DNA from 4 places in the Streptomyces saintjeani genome. Region 3 is predicted to be linked to each of the others. Evidence: riboswitches for the same ligand, from Rfam matches in the RefSeq annotation. Region 3 holds a riboswitch; each other region holds the start of a gene.
The links. A riboswitch is a leader RNA that binds a small molecule or an ion and turns the genes downstream of it on or off. The one in region 3 is predicted to bind cobalamin.

Region 1 (3,851 bases), 4.1 Mb from region 3:
CGATCCGCTCGCCGAGCAGCTGAAAACCGCCGCAGATCCCCAGAGTCGGCCTCCCGGCGGCGGCCCTGCGCGCCAGCTCGACGGCCAGCCCCCGCTGTCGCAGCCACTCAAGTGCCTTCACCGTCCCCCGAGTTCCGGGTACGACGACCAGGTCCGCGTCCGCGAGTTCCTCCGGCCGGTCCACGAACCGCACCACCACGCCGGGCTCGGCGGCCAGCGCGTCCACGTCCGTGAAGTTCGACATCAACGGCACGGCGCAGACGGCGACCCGGAGGATCTCGTCACCGACCGGCGGCGCGAGCGAGGACTCCCGTACGGCGCCCCGCAGGGACACCGCCATGCCGTCCTCCTCGTCGATCCCGAGGCCCGGCCTGAACGGCAGCACCCCGTACGTCGACCGTCCGGTCAGCCCGCGCAGCATCTCCAGCCCCGGTTCCAGCAGCGACACATCGCCGCGGAACTTGTTCACCAGGAACCCGGCGACCAGTGCCTGGTCCTCCGGCGAGAGCAGGGCGACCGTCCCGAAGAACGAGGCGAAGACGCCGCCCCGGTCGATGTCCCCGACCACCAGCACAGGGAGCCCCGCGCCCCGGGCGATGCCCATGTTGACGATGTCGGTGCGCCGCAGGTTGATCTCGGCGGGCGATCCGGCGCCCTCGCAGATCACCACGTCGTGCGTGGACCGGAGTTCGGCGAGGCAGTCGAGCACCGTCCCGAGAAGCTGCTCCTGCCGGCCCCCGTGATACCGGCGCGCGTCCATCTCGCCGACGGGCTTCCCCATCAGCACGACCTGACTGCTCCGCTCCCCGCCGGGCTTCAGCAGCACGGGGTTCATCAGCGCGGTCGGCTCGATCCGGCACGCCTGCGCCTGCATGGCCTGCGCCCGCCCGATCTCGGCACCCTCGCGGGTCACGAACGAGTTGAGGGACATGTTCTGCGCCTTGAAGGGCGCGACCTTCACGCCCTGCCGTACGAGCCACCGGCAGATCCCGGCGGTGACGACACTCTTCCCGGCGTCGGAGGTGGTCCCGGCGACCAGTAGCCCGCCGCTCATACGCTGGCCCCCTTTTTCAGCAACCGTTTACACAACATCCGTCCAGCGACCGTCGCCCCCAGCGCCAGCCAACTCACCCGCCGGGACAGCCGTACCGCCCGCTCGATGTCCCCGACGACGACCCCGCGTCCACCCCCGTTGAGCACGGGCCGGTGTTCAACACGACCCGCATAGGACAAGGTCCCCCCCATCCGCACCCCCAACGCCCCCGCGAACGACGCCTCCACCGGCCCCGCGTTGGGGCTCGGATGCGTCACCGCGTCCGCCCGCCAGGCCCGCACAGCCCCCCGCGCATCGTCCCCGGCGACACACGCGAGCACGGCCGTCAGCCGGGCCCCCGGCCACCCGGCGACGTCGTCGAGCCGGGCCGAGGCCCACCCGTACCGCAGGTGCCGGGGCGACCGGTGCCCCACCATCGCGTCGAGCGTGTTGACGGCCCGGAACCCGAGCAGCCCCGGCACCCCGCCCACGGCCCCCCACACCAGCGCGCCCACCACCGCGTCGGACGTGTTCTCAGCAACCGATTCCACAACGGCCCGCGCGATCCCGTCGGCGTCCAGCGCCTGCGGATCGCGCCCGCACAGGTGCGGCAGCCGCGCCCGCGCCGCGTCGACGTCCCCGGCCGCCAGCGACCGCCCGATGTGCCGGGCCTCGCGGGCGAGGGAGGTACCGCCGACGACCGCCCAGGTGGCGACGCCGGTCAGGGCGAGGGAAGCGGCGGGGGAGCGGCGTACGGCAGCCTGCGAGGCCGCGCCGAGAGCCACCGCGCCCCCCGCGCAGACAGCCGTGTGCAGCGCCCCCCACCCCCGGTGGTCGCGCCACAACGCCCGCTCCACAGACACCGCGGCGCGCCCGAACGCGGCGACCGGATGCCCCCGGCGGGGATCGCCGAACAGCAGGTCACCGAGGAGTCCGGCGGCGGCGCCGTACGCGTAGATGCGATCGGCACCCATCGGCTCAGCCGGCCGTGGGAACGGTCGGCGGTCGGAGTCGGTTCCTCAATCGGCGGCCGAGCATGGCGGTATGTCCTCACTCAGGGTGTCCACGCCCTGGTTCGACGAGACCGGCGGTGGGAGTTCCTGGCTCCCGGGGATGACTACCCCGGTCACAGTGGCGGGACCGCGCCGGATTCGCACCGGACTTCCTCCTGAGCCGCCGTACATGGCCCTGGCAGTCCACCACGGGCCTCAAACACCCGTCAACTCACCGTTGACCTGCGAGAGCGGAGTGTGCAGAACCCCACACGGCCCCACCCGTGACCCGGCCCACACCCACGCACGAAACCCCGCACAGCCGAAGCCGCACGGGGTTGTGCAAACGGTTGCTGCCGGTTTTCCGGAGAGCTCAGGCGACGATCAGGCTGATGCCGTACGCCACAGCCCCCAGGCACGCCGCGAAACACGCGTACGCCCCCGTCACCGCGAGCGCCGCCGAACCCCCGTCGGCCTGGGCGCGTTCGTGGCGGGAGAGGCCCATCACGCCCAGCGTGAAGAGGGTCACGATCCCGACGGTGACCACGAGGCTGACACCGAAGACGGAGCCGAGTGCGGACCAGTCGATCTTCATGGTTGCGGTGTCCTTCGGGGTCAGACGGTCGCGGCCGGGGGAGCGGCCGGGTCGGTGGTGGCGGTCGCCGGAGCGGGGATGACGACCTTGATGTCGGCGGCCTCGACGGCACCGGCGACCGGAGTCGCGACGGCTTCGTCCGTGTCGTTCACGTTGTTGTGGTCCACGACCTCACGCCGCGAGACCTTCCAGATCGCGGCGCTCGACGCGACGAGGAACACCGCGACGGCGGCCGTACCCCAGTCGCCCAGGTCCGTGACCGACTCCGCGAGCGCCCCGACCAGTGCGGCGGCCGGCAGCGTCAGCCCCCACGCGACGAACATCCGCGTGGCCGTCGACCACCGCACGACCCCGCCCTTGCGGCCGAGCCCCGCGCCCATCACGGACCCGGAGACCGCGTGCGTGGTGGAGAGGGAGAAGCCGAGGTGCGACGACGCGAGGATGACCGTCGCGGCGGACGTCTGCGCCGCGAACCCCTGGCGCGGCTGGAGGTCGGTGAGGCCCTTGCCCATCGTGCGGATGATGCGCCAGCCGCCCAGGTACGTGCCGAGCGCGATCGCGAGGCCGGCGGAGAGGATGACCCAGGTGGGCGGGTCCGAGTCGGGCGCGAGCGAGCCGCCCGCGACGAGCGCCAGCGTGATGATGCCCATCGTCTTCTGCGCGTCGTTCGTGCCGTGCGCCAGCGAGACGAGCCCGGCCGAGGCGATCTGCCCGAACCGGTAACCCTTTTCGGCCGCGTTTCCGTCGGCCTTCTTCGCCAGGGTGTACGACAGCCGCGTCGCCAGCATCGCGGCGACCCCGGCGACGATCGGCGCGGCGACTGCGGGAATCAGCACCTTCGTGACCAGCACGTCGCCGTGCACCGCGCCGGTCCCGGCGGAGGCCAGCGTCGCGCCGATCAGGCCGCCCATCAGGGCGTGCGAGGAGCTGGAGGGGAGGCCGACCAGCCAGGTCAGCAGGTTCCAGAGGATCGCGCCGACCAGCGCCGCGAAGATCACCTCGGGTCGTATACCGCTTTCGTCGACAAGTCCCTTGGAGATCGTGTTCGCGACCTCCACGGAGAGGAACGCCCCCACAAGGTTCAGTGCGGCGGACATGGCCACCGCCACCTTGGGCCGCAGTGCGCCGGTCGAGATGGTGGTGGCCATCGCGTTGGCTGTGTCGTGGAAACCGTTCGTGAAATCGAACGCGAGAGCGGTTACCACCACTATCGCGAGGATCAGCGAGAAGT
Region 2 (3,851 bases), 5.1 Mb from region 3:
GTCGTCGATCGCCTGCACGACGTCCCCGAACTCGGCGTAGCACATGTGCGTATGGATCTGGGTGCGCGCGCGTACGCCGGACGTCGCCAGGCGGAACGCCTCCGTCGCCCATTCCAGGTACGCCGCGTGGTCCGCGCGCCGTAGCGGCAGGGTCTCCCGCAGCGCGGGTTCGTCCACCTGGATCACCGAACTCCCCGCCGCCTCAAGGTCGCCGACCTCGTCCCGCAGGGCAAGAGCGACTTGGCGGGCCGTCTCGGCGAGCGGCTGGTCGTCCCGTACGAACGACCACGCCAGCATCGTCACCGGCCCCGTCAGCATCCCCTTGACCGGGCGGGACGTGAGGGACTGGGCGTACGACGTCCAGCGGACCGTCATCGGGTCGGGGCGGGAGATGTCCCCGGCGAGGATCGGGGGACGGACGTACCGGGTGCCGTACGACTGGACCCAGCCGTGCTGCGTGGCGAGGTAGCCCGTGAGCTGTTCGGCGAAGTACTGGACCATGTCGTTGCGTTCGGGTTCGCCATGGACCAGCACGTCGATCCCGGCCTTCTCCTGGAAGGCGATCACCTCCTGGATCTCGGCGCGGATGCGGTCCTCGTAGCCGTCGAGGCCGATTCGCCCGGCCCGCAGGTCCGCGCGGGCGGCGCGCAGTTCGCCGGTCTGCGGGAACGAACCGATCGTGGTCGTCGGCAGCGTGGGCAGCCCGAGATGCGCGCGCTGCGCCAAGGCCCGTTCGGCGTACGGCTGTTCGCGGCGCGTGTCGGCCGGGGTGACCGCGGCGGCGCGGGCCCGCACCGCGGGGTCATGGGTGATCGGCGATCCCGCGCGGGACGCCAGGTCCGCGTGGTTCGCCGCGAGTTCGGCGGCGATCGCGCCGGTGCCGCTGGTCAGACCGTGGGCCAGGGTGACGACCTCGGCGGTCTTCTGCCGGGCGAAGGCGAGCCAGCGCAGGATCTGCGGGTCGGTGTCGCGTTCGAGGCCGGTGTCGAGGGGGACGTGCAGGAGGGAGCAGGAGGCGGCGACGTCGACGCGGTCGGCGAGTCCGAGGAGGGTGCCGAGGACGGTGAGGGACCCGGCGAGGTCGTTCACCCAGACGTTGCGGCCGTCCACCACCCCCGCGACCAGCCGCTTGCCGGGCAGCCCGCCGACGGACGCGAGGTCCGCCAGCGTGCCGGGCCGCGTGAAGTCGAGGGCGAGCCCCTCGACGGGCGCCTTCGCCAGCACCGGCAGGGCCTCGCCGGGCCGGTCGAAGTAGGTCGCGACCAGCAGCTTGGGCCGGTCGCCGAGTGCGCCGAGGTCCCGGTACGCGCGGGCGGCGGCGTTCAGCTCGGCCGGGGTGCGGTCCTGGACGAGGGCGGGCTCGTCGAGCTGCACCCACCCGGCGCGGGCCGCGCGCAGCCCGGCGAGGATCTCGGCGTACACCGGGAGGAGCCGGTCGAGGAGGGTGAGCGGGTCGAAACCGGCGTCGACACCGGGGGCGGGCTTGGCCAGCAGCAGGTAGGTGACCGGGCCGACCAGGACCGGGCGTGCGGTGAGGCCGAGGGCGAGGGCCTCCGTCAACTGGGCGATCTGCTGGGAGGGTTCGGCGCGGAAGACCGTGTCCGGGCCCAACTCGGGTACCAGGTAGTGGTAGTTCGTGTCGAACCACTTGGTCATCTCCAGCGGCGGCGCGTCCTGCGTGCCGCGCGCCATGGCGAAGTAGCGGTCCAGGGGGTCCTCGATTCCCGCGTGGCGTACGGGAACCGCCCCGACCATCACGCTGGTGTCGAGGACATGGTCGTACAGCGAGAAGTCACCGGTCGGCACCTCGTCGATCCCGGCGTCGGCGAGCCGCCGCCAGGTCGAGGCGCGCAGGTCGGCGGCGGTCGAGCGGAGTTCGCCCGCGGTGACGCGACCCTTCCAGTAGCCCTCGACGGCCTTCTTCAGTTCCCGGTTCTCACCCTGCCGGGGGTAGCCGTACAGGGTTGCCGCGGCTGCGGACTTCGTGGTCACGGAGATCTCCTTCACGAGACGATTCCCTGAGGTCCCGGCGACGGGACGGGGGCGTGAAGGACCCACCGGCCGGACGGCAGCGCCGTACGGCCTTCTGTGCGCCGACCCACCCGCGAGGTCACCGGAACTCCGCGCGCGAACAGCTCGCGCACGGGCAGTCGGCAGGTCTTCGGACTCACGGGCACGCCTCGTCCAGGACGAGGCACCTACTGGCCGTCGCTTCCCAGGTCCGTGCGGACCCAGTGCGTATGACGGCGGTCGTTCCCGCTCACCGCTGCGGGGCAGTCCCGGATTCCCACCGGGTTCCCTCTTGCGACGCGGCCCGTCTGGCTGACGGGGCGAACCGGCTGCGTCGATCAGCTTACGGGGCGAAGTCGCCGTACGGGCAAGCGTTTCGGGACACGGAAGCCGTGGATCGGCCTGTGACGCCGGTCTCACTATCGAAACGGTTGAGTTTCGCTAGTGAGGTGTGTAGCGTCACTGGAGTACGAAACCGTTTCGTTCGCGAGACGCCCGATCATCTCATCGGAGCAGGCCCCTTATGTCACAGACCACCGAGACGCCGGACACGACGTCACTCACCAAGACAGCCGAGGAACCCGCGTCCCGTCACCGCTGGTGGGTTCTCGCGATGATCGGCATAGCCCAGCTGATGGTCACGCTGGACGCGACGATCGTGAACATCGCGATGCCGTCCGCCCAGGCCGACCTCGGGTTCTCCGACGGTGACCGGACCTGGATCGTCACCGCCTACTCCCTCGCCTTCGGCAGCCTCCTGCTCCTCGGCGGCCGGATCGCGGACCTCTTCGGCCGCAAGGTCGCCTTCCTGGTCGGCGTCGGCGGCTTCGCGGCGGCCTCCGCGCTGGCCGGCGCCGCCACGAACTTCGAGGTCCTCGTCGTCGGCCGCACCCTCCAGGGCCTGTTCGGCGCGCTCCTCGCACCCGCCGCGCTCTCGCTGCTGACCACGACGTTCACCGACGCCAAGGAGCGCGCCCGCGCCTTCGGCATCTACGGCGCCATCGCCGGCTCCGGCGCGGCCGTCGGCCTGCTGCTCGGCGGTGTCCTCACCGAGTACCTCGACTGGCGCTGGACCCTCTACGTCAACCTCGCCCTCGCCGTGATCCCCCTGGTCGGCGGCTGGATCCTGCTCAAGCGCACGGCCCGCGAACCCGGCGCGAAGCTCGACATCCCCGGCACCCTCCTCGTCACCACCGGCCTTTTCGCCGTCGTCTACGGCTTCTCGATGGCCGAGTCCCACGACTGGTCCTCCCCGCGCTCCTGGGGCTTCCTGACCGCCGGCGGCATCCTGCTCGCCGCGTTCACCTGGTGGCAGACCAAGGCGTCCCACCCGCTGCTCCCGCTGCGCGTCCTGCTCGACCGCGACCGCGGCGCCTCCTTCGCCGTGATGCTGATCTCCAGCGCCGGGATGTTCGGTGTCTTCCTCTTCCTGACCTACTACCTCCAGCTCAGCCTCGGCTTCTCCGCCGTGAAGACCGGGCTCGCGTTCCTGCCGATGGTCGGCGCGCTGATGGTCGCGGCCACCCTGGCGACCAGCTTCCTCGTCCCCCGGATCGGCCCGAAGACCATCGTCCCGCTCGGCATGGGCCTCGGCGCGCTCGGCCTGGTCTGGATGACGGACCTCGGCCTGGACAGCACGTACGTCACCCACGTCATGCCGCCGCTGATCCTCACCGGCCTCGGCATCGGCCTGGTCATGGCGCCCGCGATGTCCCTGGCCACCAGCGGGGTCGCCGCGCACGACGCCGGGGTCGCCTCGGCCGCCGTCAACACGATGCAGCAGATCGGCGGCTCCATCGGCACGGCCCTGCTGAACACCCTCGCGGCGAGCGCCGCGACCA
Region 3 (3,851 bases):
GTGACCGGCATCCTCGCGACGATGCCGTACATCGCGCTCCAGCTCGTCGGCATCCAGGCGGTGCTGGACGTGATGGGCGTCGGGGGCGGCGAGGACACGAACTGGTTCGTCAAGGACCTGCCGCTGCTGATCGCCTTCGGCGTGCTGGCCGCGTACACGTACTCCTCGGGGCTGCGGGCGCCGGCGCTGATCGCGTTCGTCAAGGACACGCTGATCTACATCGTGATCACGGTGGCGATCATCTACATCCCGATCAAGCTCGGCGGGTTCGACGACATCTTCGCCTCGGCGAGCGAGAAGTACACCGCCGCGAAACAGGGGGGCCTCGTCCCGGCCGAGGCGGGGCAATGGACGTACGCCACCCTCGCGCTGGGCTCCGCGCTGGCGCTGTTCATGTACCCCCACTCGATCACGGCGACGCTGTCGTCCCGGAGTCGCAACGTCATCCGCCGCAACACGACGATCCTGCCGCTGTATTCCCTCATGCTCGGCCTGCTCGCCCTCCTCGGCTTCATGGCCATCGCGGCGAACGTCGACACCCACGGCAACAGTCAGCTGGCCATCCCCCAGCTCTTCGAGGACATGTTCCCCGACTGGTTCGCGGGCGTGGCGTTCGCGGCGATCGGCATCGGCGCGCTGGTACCGGCGGCGATCATGTCCATCGCGGCGGCCAACCTCTTCACGCGGAACATCTACAAGGACTTCCTCAAGCCGGACGCCACGCCGGAGCAGGAGACGAAGATCTCCAAGCTGGTCTCGCTCCTGGTGAAGGTCGGCGCCCTGATCTTCGTCCTGACGATGGACAAGACCACCGCGATCAACTTCCAGCTCCTTGGCGGCATCTGGATCCTCCAGACCTTCCCGGCCCTGGTCGGCGGCCTCTTCACCCGCTGGTTCCACCGCTGGGCCCTGCTGGGCGGCTGGGCCGTGGGCATGATCTACGGCACGATCGCCGCGTACGGCGTCGCCTCCCCCACGCAGAAGCACTTCGGCGGCAGCTCGAAGGAGATCCCGGGCATCGGTGAGATCGGCTACATCGGCCTCACGGCGTTCGTCCTGAACGTGGCGGTGACGGTGGTCCTGACGTTCGTCCTGCGCGCGGCGAAGGCGCCGGACGGGGTGGACGAGACGAGTCCGTCGGACTACACGGCGGACGCGGGCGACCCGGGGGTCCAGACGGAACTTCCCCCGGCGACGTCGGGAGCGGCCCACTAGCTCGGCGCTCCCTGCCGTCGGGCGGCTGCGGCACCGTCGTGGTCGCTCGCGCAGTTCCCCGCGCCCCTGAAAGACGCGCTGCCGCGCGCTTTCAGGGGCGCGCTGCTGTCTCTGTACGCGGCTGCCGCCGCGCCGACGAAAAGTGCGCGCGGCGCATCTTTTCCAGGGGCGCGGGGAACTGCGCGACCAGCCACGGCGGACCCGCAGCCGCCCCCGGACAGCAAGCCCCACGGCGGCTCGCGGCCTTTCGTCCCGACACTCCCGAGTTCACACTTCCCACCCAACAGTTGACGCTCCGAAGCCGACGCGACACAACATCTGGGGGTGACCTGACAGGCCGGCACTAGATGTATGCTCATGCTCGCTGTCGCCGCAGGGGAATCCGGTGGGAATCCGGAACTGTCCCGCAACGGTGTACTTGTGCGCATACGCGCCCAGGAGTCAGTCCGAGGACCTGTCGGCAGCAAGCGCCAGCCGTGCTCAGGGACGGCCCGGCGTGCCCTGACGTCCGGGCCTCGCGGAGTGGGCCGGGTACGCGTACGTGTCGTGCGTCCGTGCTGCCCCATGCCCTCCCGCGAAGGCCCCTTGCCGAGCGAGGGAGAGCCTCACGTGACCATCGCGCCAGCCGAACCCGTTTCAGAGGTCCAGGCGGTCGAGACCGGAACCGACGGTCCCGGTACCGCGCTGCTGCGGACCCTGACGGAGCTGACCGCCGACCTCCCCGACGCGGACCCCGGCCGGGTCGCCGCCGCGGCGCTGCGGGGCCGTTCCGCGCGGGCGGACGAGGCCGAGCTGCGGGAGCTGGCGACGGAGGCCGCCGCGGGCCTGATCTCGGAGGACCCGGCGTACTCGCGTCTCGCCGCGCGCCTGCTGACGATCAGCATCCGCGCGGAGGCCGCCTCGCAGAGTGTGACGACGTTCACGGAGTCGGTCTCCGTGGGCCACCGCGAGGGCCTGATCGCGGACCGCACGGCGGAGTTCGCGCGGCTGCACGCCACCTACCTGGACGGCCTGATCGACCCGGTGGCCGACGACCGCTTCGGCTACTTCGGCCTGCGCACCCTGCACAGCCGGTACCTGCTGCGGCACCCGATCACCCGCAAGGTGATCGAGACGCCCCAGCACTTCCTGCTGCGCGTGGCCTCCGGGCTCGCCGAGGACGACACCGTACGAGCCCTGGACGAGGTCGCCGCCCTGTACGGCCTGATGAGCCGCCTGGACTACCTCCCGTCCTCCCCCACGCTGTTCAACTCCGGCACCCGGCACCCGCAGATGTCGTCCTGCTACCTCCTGGACTCCCCCAAGGACGAGCTGGACTCCATCTACGACCGCTACCACCAGGTCGCCCGCCTGTCGAAGCACGCCGGCGGCATCGGCCTGTCGTACTCCCGTATCCGCAGCCGGGGTTCGCTGATCCGGGGCACGAACGGGCACTCCAACGGCATCGTGCCGTTCCTGAAGACGCTGGACGCGAGTGTCGCGGCCGTGAACCAGGGCGGGCGGCGCAAGGGCGCGGCGGCGGTGTACCTGGAGACCTGGCACTCCGACATCGAGGAGTTCCTGGAGCTGCGGGACAACACGGGCGAGGACGCCCGCCGTACGCACAACCTGAACCTCGCGCACTGGATCCCGGACGAGTTCATGCGCCGCGTGAACGCCGACCAGGAGTGGTCGCTGTTCTCGCCCTCGGACGTGCCGGAACTGGTCGACCTGTGGGGCGACGAGTTCGACGCGGCGTACCGGAAGGCCGAAGCCGAGGGGCTCGCCAAGAAGACGATCCCCGCGCGGGACCTGTACGGCCGGATGATGCGCACGCTCGCGCAGACCGGCAACGGCTGGATGACGTTCAAGGACGCCGCGAACCGTACGGCGAACCAGACCGCCGAGCCGGGCCACGTGGTCCACTCCTCCAACCTCTGCACGGAGATCCTGGAGGTCACGGACGACGGGGAGACGGCCGTCTGCAACCTGGGTTCGGTGAACCTGGGCGCGTTCGTCACCGGCGGCGACATCGACTGGGAGCGGCTGGACGAGACCGTCCGTACGGCCGTGACGTTCCTCGACCGGGTCGTGGACATCAACTTCTACCCGACCGAGCAGGCGGGCCGCTCCAACTCCCGGTGGCGGCCGGTGGGCCTGGGCGCGATGGGCCTCCAGGACGTCTTCTTCAAGCTGCGCATCCCGTTCGACTCGCCCGAGGCGAAGGAGCTGTCGACGCGGATCGCCGAGCGCATCATGCTCGCCGCGTACGAGGCGTCCGCGACCCTCGCCGAGCGGTCCGGTCCGCTCCCCGCCTGGGAGAAGACCCGTACGGCCCGTGGCGTGCTGCACCCCGACCACTTCGGCGTCGAGTTCACCTGGCCGGAGCGCTGGGCGGCGCTGCGCGAGCGGATCGCGTCGACCGGCCTGCGCAACTCACTGCTGCTGGCGATCGCGCCGACCGCGACCATCGCGTCCATCGCCGGTGTGTACGAGTGCATCGAGCCGCAGGTGTCCAACCTGTTCAAGCGCGAGACGCTGTCCGGGGAGTTCCTCCAGGTCAACTCGTACCTGGTGCAGGACCTGAAGGACCTCGGCGTGTGGGACGCCCGTACCCGTGAGGCGCTGCGCGAGGCCAACGGCTCGGTGCAGGACTT
Region 4 (3,851 bases), 5.2 Mb from region 3:
TCCACACGATGCCGTCCCGCAGGGGGCTCAACTCCGTGTGGCCCCAGCCCAGATGGGACGCGACCGACGCCCACACGTCCGCGACCGCGATGTCCGCCGGGCCGATCGTGATCGCCAGCGCGACCGACGCGGCCAGCAGCGCGAGGCCGCCCGCACCCAGCAGGAGACCCCGGGTCACTTGCCGAGGCCGTACGTCCGCAGCGCCGCCGCGACCTTCTCGATGCCCTCGACCGTACGGATCGTGGGGTTCATGGCCTGGCCCGACAGCAGGACGTAGCGCTTCTCCTTCACCGCCGTCATGTTCTTCGTCGCCGGGTTCGACTCCAGGAACTCGATCTTCTTCGCGGCCGTCTCCGCCGTCTGCTGCTTGCGGGTGAGGTCGCCGATCACCAGGACCGCCGGGTCGCGGTCCGCCACCGTCTCCCAACTCACCTGCGGCCATTCGTCCTTGGTGTCGTCGAAGACGTTCTTCGCGCCCAGCGCGCGGGTGATGACGCCGGGGGCTCCGCAACAGCCCGCGAGGTAGGGGGACTGGGAGTTCGCGAACCAGTAGAGCAGGGTGACGTCTTGGGCCTTCAGCCCCGAAGTCGCCTTCTGTACGCGTGCCTTGAGGTCCGCGACCAGCTTCTCGCCGCGCTCCTCGACGCCGAAGATCCTTGCCAGGTCCAGGACTTCGCCGTAGATCGTGTCGATCGACAGCGGCTGCGTGCGGGCACCGTCGCCGTCCCCGTCGTTGTCCTTGCCGACACAGTCCGAGGGGGACAGGTACGTCGGCACGCCCAGCTTCTCGAACTGGTCCCTCGGGGCCACGCCACCCTTGCCGAGCGTCGACGCGAACGAGGCCGCCACGAAGTCCGGTTCCGCGTCCAGGACCGTCTCCAGCGAAGGGGCGTTGTCCGCGAGGCGCTCGACCTTCGCGTTCTCCTTCTCCAGGCCCTTGGACACCGGGTCCGTCCAGGTCGCCGTGCCGGCCATGCGGTCCGCGAGGCCCAGGGAGAGCATGATCTCCGTGGTGCCCTGGTTGAGGGAGACCGCGCGCTTGGGCGGGCTGTCGACGGTGACCTTCCGGCCGCAGTTGGTGAGGGTGACGGCGTCGGTCGCGGACGCCTTCTCGTCGGAGGAGGACGTTCCGCACCCCGCGACGAGGACAGCGGATGCAAGGGCCAGTACGGCAGGACGTGCGAGTCGCACAGAGCTTCCTTCGGCGTCGAGGGCTCGTACGCGAAGCCCGGTCGTACGGTCGCACCCCCGACCGCGTCTCCGGCCGGAGGCCGCCAGCAGGTCTTCGGACTCGGGATCGTCCAGCCGGGACGCCTTCCCGGACGAACCGTCCAGTGGCCTTGCTGTCCCGCCCGTCACCCTCACCGCTGCGCGTCAGCTCCGGAGTTCCACCGGATTCCCTGACCTCGTGCGTTCACGTGGACGCACGTGGGTTCGACTGGCCCTGGGAAGTTATCACGCGGGGGAGGGGGCGCGGGTTCTCACCCCTGCTCGCTCTCCCACTCCCGCGCCAGCATCGCGTACACGTACTCGCTGCCCCAGCTCTCCCCGTTGAGGTCGTTCTCGATCAAGTGGGCCTCGCGGCGCATGCCGAGACGCTCGGCGATGCGTACGGAACCGGTGTTCAGGGTGTCGATGCGGGCGTAGAGGCGGTGGGTGCGCAGCTCGCCGAAGGCCAGGACGGTTCCCGCGCGGGCCGCCTCCGTGGCGTAACCCCGGCCGCTGTGCGCGGGGTTGAAGACCCAGCCGATCTCGGTCTGCCGGGCGTTCGCGCTCGCCAGCTTGAGAACGATCTCCCCCACGACCCCGGGTTCGCCTCGCCGGCACACCGCCAGGACCAGACTGTCGCCGTCCTCGCTCCAGGACGACCCCTTGGCGCGGCGGGCCAGACTCTCGGCGCACTGCTCCCGGCCGAGCGGCGGCCGGTACAGATAACGCGCGACCTCGGGCAGCCCTTGGTACGCGTACAGGTCGTCGAGATCGTCCGGGGTGAAGAGGCGGAGGTGGAGGCGGTCGGTGGTGAGGGAGGTCATCGGAGCAACGTAACTCCCGGGGAACGACCGGCGCTTCGGGTTTTCCCCAGGCGCCGGGTGAGCGCCTCCCGGAACGTCGGGCCGGTCGTCCCCGCCCTCGGCGAACCGATAGACCGACGGACTCCAGCTCACGCATCCCCCTCGGCCGTCATCCTCCTCCGCCACCGCATCTCGCCCTCGTGCCACTCCCCGGTGGCCACGAGCCCCGCCCCCGCCGCCACGGCAGCGGACGCGGCGTGCTCGGGGTGGACATGCGCGACGACCGTACGCACCGACATCCCGCCGAGCCACCCCACCAGCCCCCGAGCCGCCTCACCCGCGATCCCCCGTCCCTGCCACGGCGTCCCCACGACCCACGCGACCTCGGCGAGGAGTCCTTCGGCGGAGTTCGTGACCGTTGCCTGAACCGTGCCGACCAGACACCCCTTCTCCCGGAGCCGGACCACCCAGTTCAGCCAGGAGACGTCCGGCTCGGGAGACCCTGTGACCAAGCGTCCGTACCGCGCCCGCAGTTCGTCCACCGTCTGCGGCGCCCCGCCGATGAACGCGTGCAACGCCGGGTCGGCCAGCACCTCCGCCATCTCCTCGGCGTACTCGACCCGCAGCGGCAGCAGCTCCAGCCGCGCGGTACGGACCGGCTCCGCCGACATCCCGTTCACCCCTCACGTCTCCTGTCCTGTCGTCGGACCCCGATCGTAGGGGGAACACACACCATGGACCTGTGTACGGCGATCCCCGCATCCCCGAAGCGATCGAACGCGTCGGACCGCTCGGTGAGGATCTCGCCGTCGATCACCGGCGGAGCCCCCTGTGGGAGTGGGAGCGCCGCTGGGCTAACCGGCGTCCTCGTACGACGCGTCCACCGCTCGTTCCCCGCCCAGCCATGTCGTCAACGCCCACCACCAGTGCAGCGTTTCCGTGTGGCCGCCCGGTCCGCTGCCCAGGGAGCTTCCCGTGATCTGCTGGAGGCGGGCCAGGCGGTAGCGGATGGTGTTGGGATGGGTGAAGAGTGCGGCGGCGGTCTGGTCGAGGCGGCGGCCCAGGTCCAGGAACGTCAGCGCGGTCAGCGCGAGTTGGCGGTGGAAGTCGTCGGTGGGGTCGAGGGCGGCCAGGAGACGGGCCGTCACATAGGCGCCCAGCAGGGGCTGTTCGGAGAGGGCCAACTCCGCCGCCAGGTCGGTGAGTTCGTGGAGGCCGGGGCGGCTCTGGTGACGGAGCAGGTCAACCGCCCTGACGCACAGGCGGTACAGCTCGGGGAGGTCTGCCAGCGGAGCGGCCGGGGATACGACGACCAAGGCGCCGGGTTCGAGCTGGTCCGGGGTCGGGGGGAGGGGAGAGAGGGCGGCAAGCCGGCCGTCCAGGAAGGCCGTTGCCGCGGGGACAGCGGGGAGGGTGGTGTGGTCCGCGGCCAGGCAGTGGTAGAGGCCGTCGGCGCCGGGTCGGATACCGGCACGGGTCAGTTCGGAGAGCGGGGGGAGCGCGCCGCCCAGCAGCACCTGGCGCAGGAGGCGGTTCCGGGCGGCGCCGGTTCCGCGCGGGGTCTCGCGTTCGGCCGCGCGGTAGCCGTTGATGACCTGGCGTTCCACCGCGTCGCCGTACTCCTTCAGGCGCAGGACGACGTGGAGTTGGGCCCGGTCCGGGACACCGGCCGAGCGGCAGCGGTCGACGGTGATCTCGGCCGCACGGGTGAGGGCCGCCTGGACGCCGCGCAGGACGACGGTCATCGGGACACCCTGGGCGGCACGGTCGGCGCCGAGCAACAGGGCGGCGGTGAAGTCCTGTTCATCGAGGGAGTCGGGGAAGTCGAAAGAGCCGAGG

Region 1: it holds a riboswitch for cobalamin, as region 3 does, so the genes downstream of both, ACQCO7_RS09695 (cobalamin biosynthesis protein) here and ACQCO7_RS28580 (ribonucleoside-diphosphate reductase subunit alpha) in region 3, are expected to answer to the same signal.
Region 2: it holds a riboswitch for cobalamin, as region 3 does, so the genes downstream of both, metE (5-methyltetrahydropteroyltriglutamate--homocysteine S-methyltransferase) here and ACQCO7_RS28580 (ribonucleoside-diphosphate reductase subunit alpha) in region 3, are expected to answer to the same signal.
Region 4: it holds a riboswitch for cobalamin, as region 3 does, so the genes downstream of both, ACQCO7_RS04605 (ABC transporter substrate-binding protein) here and ACQCO7_RS28580 (ribonucleoside-diphosphate reductase subunit alpha) in region 3, are expected to answer to the same signal.

The regions. Positions count from the first base shown of each region.
Region 1 is NZ_CP189624.1:2,172,517-2,176,367, reverse strand. It holds gene ACQCO7_RS09700 (cobyric acid synthase) at 1-1,054, opposite strand, end outside; gene ACQCO7_RS09695 (cobalamin biosynthesis protein) at 1,051-2,007, opposite strand; cobalamin riboswitch at 2,109-2,249, opposite strand; gene ACQCO7_RS09690 (hypothetical protein) at 2,399-2,620, opposite strand; gene ACQCO7_RS09685 (anion permease) at 2,641-3,851, opposite strand, start outside.
Region 2 is NZ_CP189624.1:1,102,832-1,106,682, reverse strand. It holds gene metE (5-methyltetrahydropteroyltriglutamate--homocysteine S-methyltransferase) at 1-1,992, opposite strand, end outside; cobalamin riboswitch at 2,136-2,355, opposite strand; gene ACQCO7_RS05045 (MFS transporter) at 2,534-3,851, shown strand, end outside.
Region 3 is NZ_CP189624.1:6,233,580-6,237,430, reverse strand. It holds gene mctP (monocarboxylate uptake permease MctP) at 1-1,215, shown strand, start outside; cobalamin riboswitch at 1,567-1,691, shown strand; gene ACQCO7_RS28580 (ribonucleoside-diphosphate reductase subunit alpha) at 1,825-3,851, shown strand, end outside.
Region 4 is NZ_CP189624.1:1,004,163-1,008,013, reverse strand. It holds gene ACQCO7_RS04610 (FecCD family ABC transporter permease) at 1-178, opposite strand, end outside; gene ACQCO7_RS04605 (ABC transporter substrate-binding protein) at 175-1,191, opposite strand; cobalamin riboswitch at 1,278-1,424, opposite strand; gene ACQCO7_RS04600 (GNAT family N-acetyltransferase) at 1,482-2,033, opposite strand; gene ACQCO7_RS04595 (GNAT family N-acetyltransferase) at 2,162-2,683, opposite strand; gene ACQCO7_RS04590 (helix-turn-helix domain-containing protein) at 2,867-3,851, opposite strand, start outside.